One region of the Paenibacillus riograndensis SBR5 genome, then DNA from elsewhere that is predicted to be linked to it. Evidence: predicted binding sites of a transcription regulator. Region 1 holds the regulator's gene; the other holds the start of a gene.
The links. Region 1 encodes LexA, which represses DNA repair genes until DNA is damaged. Its sites were predicted from a motif close to CGAACATATGTTCG; they were not measured.
Positions count from the first base shown of each region.

Region 2: the regulator LexA is predicted to act here: its motif matches at 3,454-3,467, upstream of PRIO_RS01445 (putative DNA modification/repair radical SAM protein).

Region 1 is NZ_LN831776.1:4,476,582-4,491,518, reverse strand. It holds gene PRIO_RS18945 (transglycosylase domain-containing protein) at 1-1,513, shown strand, start outside; gene PRIO_RS18940 (ribonuclease FAU-1 family protein) at 1,714-2,268, shown strand; gene PRIO_RS18935 (YdcF family protein) at 2,272-2,931, shown strand; gene PRIO_RS18930 (AAA family ATPase) at 3,076-4,047, shown strand; gene hflX (GTPase HflX) at 4,107-5,396, shown strand; gene PRIO_RS18920 (methionine gamma-lyase family protein) at 5,735-6,988, shown strand; gene PRIO_RS18915 (MerR family transcriptional regulator) at 7,372-7,782, shown strand; gene glnA (type I glutamate--ammonia ligase) at 7,813-9,141, shown strand; gene PRIO_RS18905 (hypothetical protein) at 9,228-9,446, opposite strand; gene PRIO_RS18900 (hypothetical protein) at 9,775-10,002, shown strand; gene PRIO_RS18895 (hypothetical protein) at 10,163-10,381, shown strand; gene PRIO_RS18890 (hypothetical protein) at 10,489-11,031, shown strand; gene PRIO_RS18885 (hypothetical protein) at 11,133-11,510, opposite strand; gene PRIO_RS18880 (L,D-transpeptidase) at 11,665-12,003, opposite strand; gene lexA (transcriptional repressor LexA) at 12,230-12,856, opposite strand; gene PRIO_RS18870 (LysM peptidoglycan-binding domain-containing protein) at 13,097-13,501, shown strand; gene PRIO_RS34960 (DUF896 domain-containing protein) at 13,605-13,778, shown strand; gene PRIO_RS18865 (hypothetical protein) at 13,863-14,390, shown strand; gene PRIO_RS18860 (HAD family hydrolase) at 14,429-14,937, shown strand, end outside.
Region 2 is NZ_LN831776.1:290,646-295,806, forward strand. It holds gene PRIO_RS01430 (guanylate kinase) at 1-3, opposite strand, end outside; gene PRIO_RS01435 (glycoside hydrolase family 3 C-terminal domain-containing protein) at 111-2,900, opposite strand; gene PRIO_RS01440 (hypothetical protein) at 3,124-3,312, opposite strand; gene PRIO_RS01445 (putative DNA modification/repair radical SAM protein) at 3,500-4,819, shown strand; gene PRIO_RS01450 (TIGR03915 family putative DNA repair protein) at 4,819-5,161, shown strand, end outside.

The DNA of each region.
Region 1 (14,937 bases):
AGGCTACAGCCGCGTGAACGGCAGCAGACGCTCACCGGGTTCATCCTTTAAACCGCTGGTTGCTTACGCACCTGCGCTCGAATCCGGAAAATTCACCAATAATTCCGTACTTAGCAACGAAAAGCAATGCTTCGGCACTTACTGTCCGAACAACCTGCACGGCTATTCGAAAACCATCAGCATGGCAGCGGCCTTGACGAAGTCGGAGAACATCCCGGCCGTATGGCTGCTGAATGAAATCGGGGTCAATACCGGCTTCCAGTTTGCCAAAAAGCTCGGGATCAAACTGAAGGACGAGGACAAAAACCTCTCGCTGGCACTTGGCGGGATGAGTGAAGGTACGAATACTCTGGAAATGGCTCAAGCCTACAGTGCCTTTGCCAATGGCGGTGAATTGCGCGAGGCCTATTCGATCAAATCGATAACCAATAGCGACGGAGATACCGTCTATAAGGCAAATACCAAACCGGAACGGGTTATGAGCGAGAATACAGCTTACCAGATGACAGAGATGATGCAGAAGGTCGTAGAAGACGGCACAGGTAAAAAAGCTAAAATTGACCGTCCAGTAGCCGGTAAAACCGGTACCACGCAAAGCGGATACGAGGGCATCAGCTCGAACCGGGACGTCTGGTTTGTCGGCTATACGCCGGAATGGACAGCTGCGGTCTGGATGGGCTATGACAAGCCAAACAAAAAACATTTGCTCAAAAACAGCAGTCCGCTTGCAGCGGCATTCTGGGGCAAGGTCATGGAGGAAGCTCTGGAAGGCGTTCCGAAGAAGTCATTCCCGCAGCCGGAAGGTACTAACCAGCCGGAACCGACGGCAACACCGGAAGCAGCGGAGCCAGTCAGCGGTCTGAATGCAGCCTATGATGCTTCAACCATGACCGTCAACCTGAGCTGGGAGCCTGCCTCTGCAAAAGGAGTGGAATACCGGATCTACCGCCGCGAAACCTCGGAAGCAGAGTTCAGCCCGCTTCTGAATACCGTTTCCGCAAATGTCGGGGATATCAGTGCAATGCCTGGCTTGACCTATGAATATTATGTCACAGCTTATTACCCGGCATTGGATGTGGAAAGCGAGCCTTCTGCAACCGTCACGGTTGAGGTGCAGGACGAACAACCGACACAGGAGCCGGAGCCAACGGTTGATCCGAATCTTCCAACCGATGGAACGGGTAATGGCGGCAATAATGGAAACGGGCAAAATAATGGAAATCCGGATGGAAACAATGGAAATGGCAACGGGAATGGCAACGGCGGGGAGAACGGAAATCAAGGAAACGGCAACGGGAATGGCAACGGCAACCCTGGTGGTAACGGCAGCGGCGGAGAGTTTCCTTCCGGTACTCCTGAAGCCTCACCGACACCTCCTCCGGCCACTATTCCGCCTACTGATCCGGCTGTCACGACCGGAGCAGGCGGCGGCAACGCGGGTACCGAGGGGGCTACAGATCCCGTCACTGATCCTTCCGCGGGTTTCGTGGATGAAGGCACTGTTACACAGTAGAAAAATCTCTTACTAAACAAATGAAATCCACCTGCCCCGGCAGCTGTGAATCTCCTGGATGATGCGGAGACTGCGGCTGGCGGGGCTTTTTACTTTGTCTTTTTCAAGAACATCATCTGCCGTAATTTACAAGGGATGTTTTGAGTGTATCTGGCAAATGTGTTAAGCTGAATACACCATTTCTTGAGAGGGTCATTCATATGAAACGTAAATTCGGAGACCGGGCCAACTGGCGCCGGATTACGCGCCGCCATTTTGCCTGCCGTTATGTGGAGAGCCGGGAATTCAGCGGATACATCACCCTGTATACCATTTATGGGCTGAAGGAACCGCTGTGGAAGAGCTACGGCAGGCATACATACCGCATAGCGGACAAAGGGTACTCATGGCTGCAGTATTTTCCCAAAGACAGCCACTATATTGTGACGGCAATGTTCGACGAGCGGCAAAACATCGTGCAGTGGTACATTGACACCTGCAAGGTTCAAGGGGTCACCGACCAAGGCGTGCCCTGGTTCGATGATCTGTATCTGGATGTTGTGGTGCTGTGGAATGGAGAGGTATTTCTGCTGGATGAGGACGAGCTGGAGGAAGCCCTGGAACGTGAGGATATTACGGACAGTGACTATAATTTGGCCTGGGCTACAGCAAGCAGTATTCTTCGCAGCATAGATGCTCATGCTTTTCCTTATTTCTCCCTTTCCTTGAAGCATCGTGCCGAATTGTTCCATCACGGAGAATTCAGGAGGAAATAAAAAATGGATTGGTATGTCTATCAAAGAGGTTCATCCCCGATTCGCAAAGTATCGCGCAAAGGCCGTCGTTCCCGGATGAAGCGCAATCTGCTCATTGTACTGGTGGTCTGTATCGCCGCAGGATTGCTCTGGTGCGCGTCAGTCTTTGGCCGGATCAACAGCGCAGCAACGACGAATCCTATGCAGGAAGCGGATGTGGGCATTATTCTTGGTATGGCGATGTGGGGAGACAAGCCCAGCCCCGGACTACAGGAAAGGCTTGACTATGGGCTGGAACTATACCGGGAAGGCAAATTCCCCCGGTTTATTGTATCTGGCGGTCTGGACCGGGTTGATTATAAATATACCGAAGCAGAGGGAATGAAGAACTATCTGGTGGAGCAGGGAGTTCCGGAGAACGCTATCATTCTGGAGGACAAGTCTACCAGCACTTATGAGAATCTCCGGTTTAGTCAAAAGCTGATGAAATCCAAAGACTTAAACACAGCAGTCATTATTACACATACTTTTCACGGACAGCGCGCGCTTGAGATTGCCCGGGAACTCAATTACAACCGTCCTGAGCTGGGGCTTACCGATTCACAGGTGATGTCGATGCTGAAGTACAAGACCCGTGAAATTCTGGCCTATACGAAATGGAAAATGCAGCAGCTTTTTCTGTGAAAAGTCAACACCGGCGCTGCTTTCCTGATTCCTGTGCCTCTATTTGTCCGGAAGTTTCTGAAACTGCTAATAAGACCTTAATTAGCGGAATAGACTTGATATAAGGTATAGATAAAGTCAGCCCTGGATAATGAGGTGAACAAGGTGAACGGACGCGTAGCGGCGGCAAGCGGACGGGAGGAAGGCAGACCGTCACGACAAATCAATATTGTACTGCGGAATCAGGATACACCAGCGGCAAGCCACGCGGCTGCAGACAGTCTTGCTCAGGCCGCACCCCCAAAAAACAACGGACACAGTGAATGGTTTCAGGAGCTTAACCGGGAACTGGATGCACTCGTAGGGTTGGAAAATATCAAGGAGCTGGTATTCGAGATCTATGCCCTGCTGCAGATCGCCAAGATGCGCAGCGATGCGGGACTTGCCAGCGGCGGCCAGGCGTATCATATGGTTTTCAAGGGGAATCCCGGAACCGGCAAGACAACGGTAGCCAGAATTGTCGCCAAGCTGTTCCAGCGGATGGGTGTGCTGACCAAAGGGCATCTGATCGAGGTGGAAAGAGCGGATCTGGTTGGCGAATATATCGGGCATACGGCTCAGAAGACAAGGGACCTGGTGAAAAAGGCGCTCGGGGGCATTCTTTTTATTGATGAAGCTTACAGTCTCGCCCGGGGCGGGGATAAGGATTTTGGCAAAGAGGCCATTGACACGCTTGTCAAATCCATGGAGGACCACCGCAGCCAATTCGTGCTGATTCTGGCGGGATACTCCAGTGAAATTGATTATTTTCTGATGAGCAACCCCGGTTTGCCCTCCCGGTTCCCCATTCAGGTGGAATTTCCCGATTACACCATAGACCAGCTGCTGCAGATTGCGGAGCTGATGGCCAAAGAACGCGATTATATTCTGATGCCGCAGGCCATACTCAAACTAAAGCAGCATCTGCTGCTGGAGAAGACAGAGAGCCTTCATGCCTTCAGCAACGCGCGTTATGTTCGCAACTCTATAGAAAAAGCAGTGCGGGCCCAAGCGGTACGGCTGCTGAATCAATATGAGAGCAACAGCCCGGGCAAGCAGGAGCTGATGACACTCCGCACAGAAGATTTTAAACTGTAGGCAGCTTTACACCACGGACGATACACAACTTAGTGTACAGGACAAGGAGCATGTAATTCATGGCAATCACCACCCACGATACCGAAACAGAAATACAGGACCGGGCGATTCTGGTCAGTCTGGTTACAGACAAAATCAAACGCACCGGCGTTGATCCCGAGCTGTCGCTGCAGGAATTGGTCCAACTGGCCGAGACAGCCGGAGTAATAGTGCTGGATGTCCTCCGCCAGAACAAGGAAACCCCGGATTCCAAGTGGTTCATTGGCAAAGGAAAGGTAGAGGAGCTGCGGATGGCTGCTGACGGACTCGGGGCCAATACGGCTATCTTTGACCAGGAGCTCTCGGGTGCCCAGGTACGGAACCTGGAAGAGGCGCTGGACCTGAAGATTATTGACCGCACTCAGCTGATTCTGGATATTTTCGCAGGCCGGGCCAAAACGCGGGAGGGCATTATTCAGGTGGAGCTGGCGCAGCTGTCCTACCTGCTGCCGCGCTTATCCGGCCATGGCAAGAATCTGTCCAGGCTTGGCGGGGGAATCGGAACCAGAGGTCCGGGGGAGAGCAAGCTGGAAACCGACCGCCGGCATATCCGTGACCGGATCAGCGAACTGAAACGCCAACTGGACGAAGTGGTCAAAACGCGTGAGCTGCACCGGGAACGCCGGCGGAAGAGCGGCGCTGTCCAGGTTGCGCTGGTCGGATATACCAACGCCGGCAAGTCAACGCTGCTTAAGCAGCTTACAGATGCCGATGTTTACATTGAGAACCAGCTGTTCGCTACTCTCGATCCTACTTCGCGTGTGCTGCAGCTGCCCGCAGGCAAAGAAGTAGTCCTGACAGACACCGTAGGATTTATACAGAATCTGCCGCATGACCTGGTAGCCTCCTTCCGTGCAACGCTTGAAGAGGTCAATGAGGCCAATCTGGTGCTGCATGTGGTGGATGCCTCTTCTCCCATGAGGGAGGAGCAGATGGAGGTTGTGCAGTCTATTCTGCAGGATCTCGGGGCCGCGGGGAAACCGCAAATCGTACTTTTTAACAAAAGTGATATTTGCCGGCCTGAGCAGCTGCAGATGCTGCCTTCGGGTCCGGGGTTTCTGAAGATCAGCGCCTTTAACCCGGACGATCTGACCCGGATCACGGAAATGATTGCCGACGAGCTGGCCGGAGATACGCTGACCTTCCGTATTCCCGGAGACCGCGGGGATCTTTCCTCACTGCTTTACCGGGTGGGAGAGGTGCTGGAACAGAATGTGGAAGACAATGATGTTTTATATCAAGTGCGTCTGAATAAAGAGGATTACGGAAAATGGAGCTACAAGCTTGCGGAATATGTGGAGCAGGAATAGATCCGGGCTTGTGTTGAATCAAGGGACTTACTTCAGAAACGGCTGGGTATCCGCCGTTTCTTCTTGCTGGACAGATATTGATTTCCATCGCTAGATAAGTTGAACTAGAAAAATTCATAAAAAGGGTAGAAGTGCGGAGGGGAAGTTTGGAACTGGAAGAGCGGTAGCGTCCGCCTTTGTCACCGGATTTCAACCGCAAAAGGCGGTTCCATTGAAGAAATCTGGGGACAACAGCGGCTGGAAGTCCAAACATTCCCCGCAGTTACGACTATACCCCACAATGTATAACTAAAGTTCAACTTATATAGATGGGTACAGATAAGGAGAGAACATTAGGAATGGCAGTGTTTGCGGAGGATATTTTACAGGCGGCAGAGGCCGCAGAGCAGGAAATTGAAAGTGCGGTGAAATCGCTTGACCGGATTGTGGATCATAATCAGTGGAAGGTCATTGAAGCCTTCCAGCGTCAGCAGGTAAGCGATTTTCATTTTGCCGGCTCCACGGGGTATGCCTACAATGACCGGGGCCGGGAAGTGCTGGATCTCGTCTATGCCGAGGTATTCGGAGCGGAGGCAGCGCTGGTGCGGCCTCATTTTGCTTCGGGCACACATACGATATCAACGGCGCTATTTGGCGTGCTGCGTCCCGGAGATGAGCTGCTGTACATCACTGGAAAACCTTATGATACGCTGCACAAGGTAATCGGTAAACCGGGCGACGGGACAGGCTCCCTGGCTGATTTCGGCATTGGCTACCGCGAAACGGCTTTGACGGCTGAAGGGAAGATCGATTGGGAAGGGGTAGCTCTGGCTGTTAATGACAAGACTAAGGTTATCGGCATTCAGCGCTCGCGCGGCTATGATTGGCGTTCCTCCTTCACGGTTGCTGAAATCGGTGAAATGGTGGAGAGAGTTAAATCCCTGAAACGGGATGTCATTGTTTTTGTGGATAACTGTTATGGCGAATTTACAGAAAAGCTTGAGCCGCCACAGGTGGGGGCCGATCTGGTAGCAGGTTCCCTGATCAAAAATCCCGGTGGCGGTATCGCTGAAACCGGCGGCTACATCCTCGGGCGGCAGGAGCTTGTGGAACTTGCAGCCTACCGGCTTACTGCGCCAGGCATAGGCGGCGAAGTAGGCGCCATGCTGGGAACGACGCGCGGCCTCTACCAGGGGCTGTTCATGGCCCCGCATACGGTCGGGCAGGCAGTGAAAGGCAGCATCTTTGCCGCTGCCGTTTTCCAGCGTTGCGGCTTTACGACTAAGCCGGCCTGGAATGAGCCGCGGACGGATTTGATCCAGGCCGTGTCTTTTGACGGGCCAGAGCACCTGATCGCTTTTGTCCAGGGAATCCAGCGTTCCGCAGCCGTGGACAGCCATGTCGTTCCCGAGCCGTGGGATATGCCGGGTTACGAGCATCCTGTCATCATGGCGGCAGGAACCTTCATCCAGGGCGGCAGCTTGGAGTTATCTGCGGATGCCCCGATCCGCGCACCCTATATCGGTTATATGCAAGGCGGATTAACGTATTCCCACGTTAAATATGGAGTTTTGATGGCGCTGCAGAGCATGAGGGACCGTAAATTGCTGTAATTTGTGCTGAATCGGATTTATATAATGCTTCATCTTTTATATCAAGAAGCATGAAACTTTAACCGCTGCATACAAAACTTTTTTGCGGAGTGACCAGTACATACCATCCCGTAATTTTGCTCACCGGCCAGCCTGGTGGGTACTTTTTTTGTCTTTTGAGTTATTGCTTGAACTAAGGTCATCGAAAGCGCTGTAACTTTTGCTTGTGCATCGCTCTCTGTGATATACTTCGGAGGTCGTGTTATGTTTTAGCTTACACTCACTTTACTTGAATTCTTAAGGTTACATAAAATCCTGTAAGAATATCTTACACACCATTGACACGTCATATAAGGAAATGTACAATGAGATGAGAAAAAGATCATTGGAAGGTTGGATGAGTCATGGGTGATGAAATCCGCAGAAATATGGCATTATTTCCTATAGGGATCGTAATGAAGTTAACTGATTTATCGGCAAGACAAATTCGTTATTATGAGCAGCACAGTCTGATCGTGCCCGCGCGCACATCCGGCAACCAGCGTTTATTTTCGTTTAATGATGTGGAACGCTTACTGGAAATCAAGGCATTGATTGAGAAGGGGGTTAATATTGCCGGCATCAAGCAGGTGATGAATCCCGTCTCGAAGGAATCCGAAGAAGCTACAGTCATTACCCCTGACACAGAGGTTAGACGTAGAGAGTTGTCTGATTCACAGCTGCACCGTTTACTGAAGCAGGAACTGGTTTCCGGTAAAAGACCGGGACAAGTGTCTCTTATTCAAGGCGAGCTATCCCGGTTTTTTAATAAATAATACAAAGAGACGTGAAAGGGAGAGGGTAAAGTGAGCTTCTCAAAAGAAGATATCCTGCGTATCGCTAAGGATGAAAATGTCCGTTTTATTCGTCTGCAATTTACCGATTTGCTCGGTACAATTAAGAATGTTGAAATTCCTGTCAGCCAGCTGGAAAAGGCGCTGGACAACAAAATGATGTTCGATGGCTCTTCCATCGAAGGTTACGTGCGGATCGAAGAATCTGACATGTACCTCTACCCTGATCTGAGCACATGGGTTATTTTCCCTTGGGTAACGGACAGCCGGGTAGCACGTCTGATTTGCGATGTGTACATGCCTGATGGAACACCTTTTGCCGGTGATCCGCGCGGCATTCTGAAGCGTTGTCTGCAGGAAGCCGAAGAAATGGGCTACACTGCAATGAATGTTGGACCGGAGCCGGAATTCTTCCTGTTCAAAACAGACGAAAGAGGCAATCCCACAACTGAATTGAATGATCAGGGCGGATATTTTGATCTGGCGCCGATGGATCTTGGGGAGAACTGCCGCCGTGAAATCGTATTGACTCTGGAGGAGATGGGCTTCGAAATCGAAGCATCTCACCATGAAGTTGCTTCCGGCCAGCATGAGATTGATTTCAAGTATGCTGACGCCATCAAGGCTGCCGACCAAATTCAAACCTTTAAGCTTGTCGTGAAGACGGTTGCCCGCCAGCACGGCCTGCATGCTACTTTTATGCCTAAGCCTCTTTTTGGGATGAACGGGTCCGGTATGCACGCGCACCAATCCTTGTTCAAAGGCAATGAGAATGTATTCTATGACGAAAGCGACACACTGGGTCTGAGCAAAACTGCGCGGTACTACATGGCAGGCATTCTTAAGCACGCACGTGCTTTTGCAGCCATCACTAACCCGACAGTGAACTCCTACAAACGTCTTGTTCCAGGTTATGAGGCGCCTTGCTACGTGGCATGGTCTGCCAGCAACCGCAGTCCAATGATCCGTATTCCAGCTTCCAGAGGACTCAGCACACGCATCGAAGTCCGTAACCCGGACCCTGCGGCTAACCCTTACCTGGCACTTGCTGTCATGTTGAAGGCAGGTCTCGACGGCATCAAGCGCCAGCTCGATCTTCCGGCTCCTATCGACCGCAACATCTATGTGATGTCCGAAGAAGAACGGATCGAAGAAGGTATTCCAAGCTTGCCGTCCGATCTGAAGGAAGCGCTGGGCGAAATGATCCGCAGTCATGTCATTACCGAAGCCCTCGGTGAACATGCCTTGGCTCATTTTTACGAGCTGAAAGAAATTGAATGGGACATCTACCGTACCCAGGTTCATGAGTGGGAAAGAGATCAGTACATGACGCTTTACTAGGATGAATCAGCCCTTGACGCTTTGAGCGTTGAGGGTTTTATTTTAGTTGAAAAGAAAAGCCCCGTGGCCGGGGCTTTTGCTGCGGATTATGAGTTTGCATACTTGATGATTTCGTCAGGAATCGCCGTTTCCCCAAGGATGGATTCTACTGCCTTCCAGGCTTCCCGGAACTGTTTTCCGCTATAATTGGTGCGGCTGCCGGCCGGATTAGACAGTGACATGTCAAAAACGATAAATTCGCCTGCTTCCTCACTCACCCTAAAGCTGACGGCGCGGTCCTTTTTCTGAATTCTTATTTCCTCCAAAGTGCTTCCTCCTTACAATTCAGTCTGTTCTCAACTAAATTAGTCTTACCAAATCCTGCAGGGAAAGGCAAGCCAAGTCATAAAAATGACACTTGCTAAAAAAATTGTTTTCATGCCAGATTCTAAATAATTAACAGAATGCCCTCTTTTTTATGGAAAATAAACAGCTTGACTCGTTTACATATCGTTCCGTACCGCTGTATACTACCTATGTATGGAAATGCTCCTCTCTGAAATGGAGAGTCTGTTAATTGGTTATACATAGATTCCAAAAAAAATCAGGGGATTGCCTGAGCGGGTATCAACCCGCCGATAAGGAGGTGCCTTTTTGAAGTCAACGTATAAAGTTCTGACGAGTGATGCCGATTTGTTCGCCGCTGCGCTTGCTCAAGTGAAGGTATACGTCGTTCAGTTAATCGAAGGCAAGCCGCATGTTATAGCAGACTATGCCGGACCTGTGCAGAGATGGACCCCGGATGATGTGCTAGTAGCCGGAATGTGTTACAGCCGGGATGGATTTGAGTTCAGAGTCCGTGTTCCGAAAAAACAGGAATAATCGATGGCCCGGCCTTGTTTTGGATGGGAGTATTCCCATTCTTCTTATGAGCTGCTGAGTAGCGGCTCTTTTGTTGTCTTCAATTTTGCTGCCTGATCGCACATGCCAATGTGGCATCAATTGCATCTCTTATACTATCAAACGTAAAAGAGGTGTAAAGATGACAGAACGCGAGCGTGCAAGAATCCGCAGAGCGCTGAATTTGCTGCTGACGCAAAGAGCTATTTTGCTGGAGAGACTGGAAGAAATCAATGAAAATTTGCGGCGGGTGCCAAATCCCAGCCGGGCGAGACGCGAGCTGCTGGCTGCGAGAGCTTCCATACGTGAAGCATTGCGCTTAAATACGGCTGCAATCCGGTTACTCCGCAGTGTTCTATAGTTAGCTTGGGGAGTGGCAGCAGAAGTTTCTGCAATTCAAGGCATCCTTCGGGGTGCCTTTTCAAGGTTGCGATGTATCATAACCTACATAACTGGAGGATGACGGGAATGGAAGAGAGTTTGCGGCAGCGATTGGGACTGCCAAAGCAGCAGGAAACTGGTGATATCGCTGTAACGCCTGCACTAAGTGCGGATACGGAAGGGATAACTGTGCTGAATGTGTCCAGGGAAGATGTAGAGAAGGGGCGGCTGGAGAATTATCTCCGGGAGTTCAAAAAGTATGAAAAGAAAAGGCTGCGCGGGAAGGTGACCCTGATCTTTAACGGGTATGAGCTAGACCGGAGAGAAATTTATCAGATCCGTGAGATCACGAACTGGGTGGATCGTTTGCTGAAGAATATCCCTTATTTGTTCTATTTTTTAAGCCGGGAGAATTACAGCATGCGGATTGCATTCTTCTGCTTAGCGGAGGTGGTGGGACGCTCTGGAGTAGAAGTGTCCATTACCAAAGAACAGGGGCGGCGGCTGATCGAAAAAGTGGTTAAAAGCGCAGTGGTTTATGCCAGAAAGCTGAAGGAACCCGAGGAGGTTCAGCTTGCGCAGGCAGAAGGCATATTGGATGAGCTCGGATACGAGCAGACGCAGCAATAAAGCTGAGTGCCTCCGTGATTTTAGTCTGTGGGCCATGGTGATGTTCACAGGAGGCACAAGCCGTTTATTGCTCCAATATGTAGAGATGTACTTGTACAGCTTTACAGGAAGTTAAAGGCCGTAATTTGATCCGCATAGACAATAAGCTGCTTATATTCAATTACAGTCCCATAACTGGCAAAAGGACGTACAATCACGTTGTCCAGGACAACAAAATTGTAGTTGAATGATTTTTCAGGATGCTCAGCACCCAGGTAGGAGATGTATTCGTCTACGATAACATCGTCCATCAGTGATTTGAAATTAAATACATCCTCTTTGCTGCTAGTATTCGTAGCTACATTGCCTTCGATGCTGCCGAACGCGGTAAGCAGATTGACTTTGCGTTCTCCATGATTATTGTTCAGCAAAAGGTTAGAGAGCTTACCCAGTGCTTCGACTTTAAAATCGACGTGGGTTCTGACTTTGGATTGATTCAAACCAGGCACTTCCTTTCAAGATTTAATTTTCCAATGTACAAGTTTCGACATATTACTGCACTTTTCCTGTTAGTGCGCAAAATAAATGTTAGAACATGAAGGACACCCTGCGGGGACGCTGCTGCGCGTCTGGCATAGGTGTCCTTTATGTTTGTTATTCCCGAATGGTGACCCTGGTTCCAACTGGAACAGTAGCTGCGAGCCACAATACATCCTCATTGTACATACGAATACAGCCGTGGGAGACCATTTTGCCGATAGAGGAAGGGTCATTGGTTCCATGAATCCCGTAATGGGGTTTGGACAGGCCCATCCAAAAGGCGCCGAACGGGCCTCCGGGGTTACGCTGTTTGTTGATAATGGTATATTCTCCAACCGGAGAGACCGTTAACATTTTACCAATCCCTACAGGGAAACCTCTAATAACAGTGTCATTGTCGAGCAGATACAGCATCCGTTGTGACAGATCAATAATGATTCGATAGGCAGGCATCGCGATCAGCACTCCTTTATGATCCAGGATATGAGCGGAGAGGAAGGAGTGTTCTGAAATAATTAGTATCGGCGAGCACGATGGAACAAATGTTCCTATCCGGTGAAAAGGGCATATGGAAAGAAACTGAATGGCGAACAAAATAGATTACGCGGGAAGGTCTAATAGGAGAAAAGGAAAAAGACTGTCCACCAATTCCAGTGGAGCAGTCTTAATAGAGGGGGAACTAATGAATATCGCGGAATAGGCCGATAACTCTGCCCAGAATCGTGACACGATTCAGGCGTAGAGGCTCGTATGCCGGATTCTCCGGCTGGAGGCGGATGTGGTCGCGCTCTTTGTAGAAGGTCTTAACGGTTGCTTCATCTTCTTCAGTCATGGCAACCACGATATCGCCGTTATCTGCAGTCTGCTGCTGGCGGACGATCACGTAGTCACCGTTCATAATGCCTGCGTCTATCATACTGTCACCAAGGACGGACAGCATGAACACTTTGTTGTCTCCTACATAATGAGTAGGCAGCGGAAAGTAATCCTCAATATTCTCAGTTGCTGTAATCGGTACCCCGGCAGTAACCTTCCCAACGACAGGAATGCGTGTTACCGTCTGAACGAACTGATGAACATTCTCGGAATCCTCTTGACCCAGCAATTCTATTGCACGCGGTTTCGTCGGATCGCGGCGGATGAGCCCTTTCTTCTCCAGCCGGTCCAGATGGCCATGTACCGTGGAGCTGGAAGCCAGTCCTACAGCTTCGCCGATTTCCCGGACAGAAGGCGGGTAACCCTTGCTGCGGACTTCGTTACGAATAAATTCCAGGATCGCCAGTTGGCGACTCGAAATCTTTGACATCGGAATCAACCCCATATACTATGTTTGGGAAAATTATAACATAGAACTTCCGTTCGTACAAACATAAGTTCTAAAACGTAGGCGGAAATAGCGGTGATTTGTGAATTAAGCGGTCATAATCCGCAAAAAAAGGGTTGTACATAAGAAGGGAACAATTGTTCGAAAAAACTATTGATCAAAACACATGTTCGTGTTATATTGATTTCGAAAGTAAGAACAAGTGTTTGGAGGTCGGTTAATATGTTAAAGTACAGCACATACCGCAGCATTTACGATGAGGTTCATGAAGACCGTACAGCTTCAATGGATAGACTAAATATTAAGAATCTGCTTTTATCTTTAATATCTCGCAATCGTACATTAATCCGGACAGATAATATTATAAAGCTGGCTTTGATTGTTCTGCTGGTGATCTCAGGGTTTACGGTGGTGGGCAATGTGTTTGCAGGATCAGTATCTTCGCCCAAGCAGGAAAAGAGAGTCGTAGTTGAACGTGGGGATACTCTATGGAGCATTGCACTGAAGAATAAACCGGCTGATATGAAAACGGCTGTATATATAGAAGGAATCAAACGAACAAGCGGCCTGGAGAACAGCAATATCCAAGCCGGAGATGTGCTTACTTTACCTGTATATTCATACTGAATCAGTACCTATAGATGGAGCTAAGAGCTTTCAGGGAGCAGACCTTGACAAGCTCTTTTTCTCATGGCACAGTTAGAATGAATTTATAGAGGAGGGAAACACATTGAATATTGATGAATTGGTCGCCCGCATCAATGAATTGGCGCGCAAACAGAAGAGTGACGGCCTGAATGAAGAGGAGCTTGCGGAAAGAGCCAAGCTGCGCGAGATCTACCTGGGCAATATCCGCAGCAACTTCCGCGCCCAGCTCGACAACATTGAGATTGTGGATAAATAAGAGCATGAACAAGGCAACAAGGCAGGAGTTAATGATGCTCTGTTCCTTTTCATAGATATTTTAGGATGACTAGGGGGAACTGACATGGCCCGTTCTTGGGAAAGAATGGTTCAACGCAACACACAGCAAGTAAACAAGCAACGCAAGAAGCAAGGGAAAGAATCCATCTATGCTTCAACCTCTTCTGCCGCTGCCAAGAGCAGCGATGTTTTCAAAGGCCGCAACATCGTATTTCCCGTTGTGTTAATGCTGCTGGGCATTATGTTCTGGGTAGTTGGCTCCATTGATGAAGCTAAGGGAAGCGGCATTCTTGCCAACTGGCTGGGAGTTGTGCTGTATTTTCTGCTTGCGGCACTGCTGTTTTTCCGCCGTCCGTATTTGAAGGTAGAACGCGCCAGACTGTCCACCATTAAATATAACCGGGAGCGTCTGCTGCCGGCGGCAGATATTGAGAAAATTACCGTTACGCGCGGTACAGTCTCTATCAAGTATAAAGGCAAGCGCACACAGTGGGTATTCTCAAGACTGATCAACCGTTATGACATTAAGGCTATGACTGAGCGTCTGGAGCAGTTCGCCAAGCAGAATCATGTGGAACTAGTGAACGAATAGTAAAGATATAGACCAGCATAGGGAGAGGGAGAACTACAATGCCGATTTCAGCCGTACTCTTTGACCTTGATGACACACTGCTCTGGGATGAGCGGAGCGTAGAAGAAGCATTCCGCTATGCCAGTGAAGCAGCAGGAGACTCCGTCGATCCCCGGGAGCTGGAAGCAGCGGTCCGCAGGGAAGCAAGGAATCTGTATGAATCATATGAGACATTTCCGTTCACCAAGCTGATAGGAATCAACCCTTTTGAAGCGTTGTGGGGAAATTTTACGGCCGGTGAACAGCTTGAATTCCGTCAAATGGAGCAGCTTGCCCCTGTCTACCGCAAGGAATCCTGGCGCCGCGGACTGGCCGCGCTGGGTGTGGAGGATGAAGCTCTTGCCGAAACGCTGGCGGCTAAGTTTGCCGCAGAACGCCGCAGCCGTCCGTATATATATGAAGAAACACTGCAAGTGCTGGATGAGCTGAAGGGGAAAGTGAAGCTGCTGCTCCTGACGAACGGTTGTCCGGCATTGCAGCAGGAAAAGCTTGACGGAGTTCCGGAGCT
Region 2 (5,161 bases), 3.7 Mb from region 1:
CACATGCAAGCTATACCTAGCTAATTCGACAAATATCCCCAAATCCCTCCGGCTCCAAAAATAAAGACGGCCGCACTGTAAGAGCGCGGCCGTCTTTTTATCCATGCTGATTATCTTAACTCTTTGAATTCAATCCAGTCGATCTGCAGGCCCGGCTTTACGAAATCCAGTTTCATTTCATACAGGCCCGCTTCCAGCCGGAACTTCACCAGCTTCTGTCTGATCCATCTGCCGTCCGTACCGTTCGTCTGAATAGTGGCCAGCATCTGACCGTTCAAGGTCACATTGCATGCACTTTGTGCCAATTCCGTTTCGGTGCTCATGATGCCTACGATCATCCGGTACTCGCCCGCTTGTTCCACTTTGATAACGGTCGTTCCGGCTGGGGCAGGCTTCACCTGTGCATTCCCGGCCAGCGACTGTGCCTGCTCAGCCGAAAGGGCGGGATTCGCCTTGAAGCTCTCGACGGTTTCCTCACTCACATGCGGTCTTGAGAATACCGGCGCATTCATGATGAACCGGCAGATATTCATGGCAGAGCGCTGAAGTTCGCCCCGGGTCAGCGTGCCATTGTCCAGCGAGTCCAGGGTATTGTCATCATAGGCGTTGACTTCGGAGCCATAGTTGCTTACCACCATGTACAGGTCATTTTGCGCACGGACCATCCAGTTCGTGTTCTTGCGGTCTGCGGGACCTCCATCCACAACATCATTCATAATAGCCCACCAGTCGGTCATCACAATGCCCTGAAACCCCCATTCGCCGCGAAGAATCGTAGTGTTCAGGTCATAGTTCGAAGCAGCCCAATGTCCGTTAACCGGATTATAGGAGGTCATGACCGAGTTCGCGCCGCCCTCTTTTACCGCAATCTCAAAGCCCTTCAGATAAATCTCACGGACCGCGCGTTCAGATACGATAGCATCCACCTTGCTGCGGTGCTTCTCCTGGTTGTTGCAGGCAAAGTGCTTGAGGGTGGCATTCGAGCCGCCTTTCATAATCCCGCGCGTGCACGCTGCTGCAAATACTCCGGAAATCAGCGGGTCCTCCGAAAAATACTCAAAGTTGCGTCCATTAAGCGGACTGCGGCGGATATTCAGTCCCGGTCCGAGCAAAGTGTCCACACCGTTTCTGACCAGTTCCCGGCCTTCCATGACATACAGCTCTTCAACCAGCTCTGCATTCCAGGTGGCTGCAAGCAGTGTACCGATTGGAACCTGAGTCGCCTTGTGTCCGCTGTCCATCCGGATCCCCGAAGGGCCGTCTGCCGTACAAGCTACCGGAATGCCGTAGTTGAACAATTGGTCGCTGACTCCGCCAAAAGCGGAAGCCGTCCCCGGTGTAACCAGCGGACTGCTCATCCCTTCCCCTCTGACGATGACTGCCAGATCCTGGTCGCTCAGTTGGGCGATGAAGGTGGTCATGTCTACTTTTCCATCATGCACATCTCTTAAGGTATAACCTTGATTGCCGGTCTGTTCAAGCGTTGCGGGCAGATTCTGCTCAATCCGCTCTTTCAGCGAAACCTTGCGCGTCGGTACGTCAACATAGAGCAGTTCATAGGAACCGTCTTCCTTCCGGGCGCCCGGCTTCATCCGCATAAAGCTTTCGGTTGGCGCCAGCGCTTCCTGCAGCTGTTCGACCACCTCCAGAGCTTCCAGCACATAACCGCTGCGTCCCTCTACCTGCACTTCCGCCAGTTTCTTGATGCTGCTTCCCGCATAAATACGATAGGTCCCCGCTTCCAGCACATAAGCAGAAGGATGCCCGGTCACACCGGCATCATCATAAGAGGCCATCGAATGAACCGGGAAGCTCACAAGGAGGCGCTGCGACTCACCCGGCTGGAGGACCCCCGTTTTGCCGAATGCCGCCAGCACTTTGGCCGGTTGTCCCAGCTTGCCTTGCGGTGCTTCGTAATAGACCTGGACAACCTCTTTCCCGGCATAAACGGTTCCTGTATTGGTTACGTTCACCGCGATTTCAGCATATTTTTTACCGTCCCGGCTGACCAGCCTGGCTTCTTCCGGCTCGATATTGAAGGTGGTATAAGATATCCCGTAGCCGAACTCGAAGTGAACTTTTTCCGGACAGAAGGTTTCAAAATAACGGTAGCCTACATAGATATCTTCCTGATAGAAGTTTTTGAACTCATTGCCGTAATTTGCAGTTGAAGGATAATCGTTGATGGAATGCGCGATGGTATCGGTTAATTTACCGCTTGGCGTCACTTCCCCGGACAGCACGTCGGCAATGGCATTGCCCCCCTCCATCCCGCCGTGCCAGGAGTAAAGCACACAAGGAATAGGATGCGCATAGCTGGTATCGTTCAGCCAGCTCATATCCATAATATTCGACACATTCAGCACGACGATGGTCTGCTCAAAATAAGCCGTTACCTGCTTCAGCATCGTCTGCTCGTCCGCGGTTAACTGGTAGCTTCCCGGCGCATCGGCATTATCCTGATCTTCCCCTGCTGTGCGTCCGATGATAATAATCGCCTTATCCGACTTGCTTCTGGCCTGGGCTACCAGCTCATCGGTCAGAGGCATTTCCTTCTGGTGCCACGGCTCTGCCGCCCAGGCTCCGCCGCCGTTGTCAAAAGGATTGTGCTCAATCCACTTCTCATAGACCGCCGCCAGCTCTTCGTTGACAGCTAGGTTCTTTTTGCTGCGCAGCCCATCCAGCAGGTTGGTTGTGTAGGAGACACGCACACTCCCGCCCGAACCTGTGCCGCTGCGGTAATAATTCACCTGGGTTCTGCCAAACACCGAAACGGTTTCCCCGTTCCGCAGCGGAAGCACCTGGCCTTCATTGCTCAGCAGCACCGCGCCTTCTGCACCTACAGTCCGGCTGAATTCTGCAAAACCCTCTAATGGAACTCCTAAATTCTGTGTAGTCAATTTCGTTTCCTCCTGATTGTCATTTCCCTATCCAGTGCAGGTTCTTTAGAAAGGGGCTTGTCCCTTCCGAAATTTCTAAGATTTCCCGAACCCGTGCATATCTACTACTATAAAGAATCCCCTTTCAAGAATCAAAGGGGCGGTATGACCATTTAAATATATCAAATAAGCTATTACTACTGCCGCTGCCGGAAATCTGACCGCTGCTGCGGACCAGATTTTTTTATTTCCTCCTCTGCTTCATCATCCGGTTATACATCACCAGCGCGGCAATAATCATCCCGATCATCGCAACACTGCTAGCTGAATCCGGCGACATCCCAAACATGAGACATACGCTATTCACCAAAGTTCTCGTAAGCAGCGCAACCATAATCAGCATCAACGGACGCCAAATATTATACCCTCTCATCCCCTTAACACTCCCAATCTATTATTTATGACAACTAATCATTTTTTCTCCTAGCTATTAGTTGCTATTATAGCATAAGAAGGAATGCGCATACATTTTCGCAAAAAAGCCCGGCATCATCCACTCCATCTACCTTTGACAGGAACACATGTTCGGTATATAATTCCCAATATGAGGGGGATTCTGTATGGATATGATGGAGAAACTGGAAATTTTAACGGCTTCGGCCAAATATGATGTCGCCTGCACCTCCAGCGGCTCCGAGCGTAAAAACCAGGCCGGCGGCCTGGGCAATGCGGTCAGCATGGGGATTTGCCACAGCTTTGCTGCAGATGGGCGCTGCATTTCACTGCTTAAGGTGCTGATGACCAACGGCTGCATATACGACTGCGCTTATTGTGTGAACCGTAAATCGAACCAGACACGCCGGGCTGCATTGACACCGGAGGAACTCGCAGATCTGACCATGCAATTTTACCGCCGCAATTACATAGAAGGCCTGTTTCTTAGCTCCGGGATTATGCGGAGTCCCGATTATACAACCGAGCAAATGATTGCCGCTCTTGAGCTCCTGAGGAACACTTACCACTTCCGGGGTTATATCCATGTGAAGGCGATTCCCGGCGCAGATGATGTGCTGCTGTCCAGACTTGGCTTGCTGGCTGACCGCATGAGCGTCAATATCGAGCTGCCTTCCCAGGAAAGCCTCGGCCGGCTGGCTCCCGACAAAAGTAAGAGCTCTATTCTGAAGCCTATGTCCCTGATTAAGGAAAAGATTAACGAGAACCGCTCGGATCTCGTCAAATATAACCACGCCCCCCGCTTCGCTCCCGCCGGCCAGAGCACCCAGATGATTGTAGGGGCTACGCCTGACACGGACTTCCGTATCCTGACCCTCACCGAAGGGCTCTACCGGAAGTATGGCTTGAAGCGCGTTTTTTTCTCTGCCTATACCCCTGTTGTGGAGCATTCTCTCCTACCCGCTCTAGACACCAAACCGCCGCTCCTGCGGGAGCACCGCCTCTATCAGGCCGATTGGCTGCTGCGCTTCTACGGCTTTCAGGCGGGGGAGTTGCTGGATGAAGCTGCGCCTAACTTTAATCCCCTGCTGGACCCCAAATGCAGCTGGGCGGTGAACCACCGGGAACAATTCCCGGTTGAAATCAACCGTGCTGCGTATGAACAGCTGCTGCGGGTGCCTGGAATCGGTGTAAGGAGCGCACAGCGGATTGTTAAGGCGCGCCGGGCCGGGGCACTGGATTTCGCAGCCCTGAAGAAGCTTGGCGTGGTACTCAAACGCGCACAATTTTTCATTACCTGCAAAGGAAAAATGCTGGAGGGCCTGAAGGTAAGTGAACACACTCTGCTGCGTTCACTGATGTCCGGACAGGAGCTTGCTGCGTTAGAGCCGCCGCAGTACGAGCAGCTTACCCTCTTCGACGACTCCGATCTGGCAGCATTGCCGGCGGCAGGGGCCGCGGTGCATAAGAGAGGAGACTGGCCTTAATGTTTAAGCCGGCTGCGTTGGCCTATACTTATGACGGCAGCTTTGAAGGCCTGCTGTGCTGCGTGTTCGAGAGCTATCAATGGAAGGAAACCCCGCTTGCCATCCATTCGGACGGGGAAGAACAAGGACTGCTGCTGGAATCGAAATGGATTGCTACCGACAGCAGCAGAGCAGACCGGGTGCTGAAATCGCTCCCGCTGCGCATCTGCCCTGAGGCAGAGGAACTCGTGCGCCTGGGATTCTGGTCATGCACGCCGGACAAGGAGCTGCTGCTGCTAAATTTTCTATACCTTGGCTTCACCCATGGCCGCAAGGTAATGAACATGCTTGCTGACGATACGG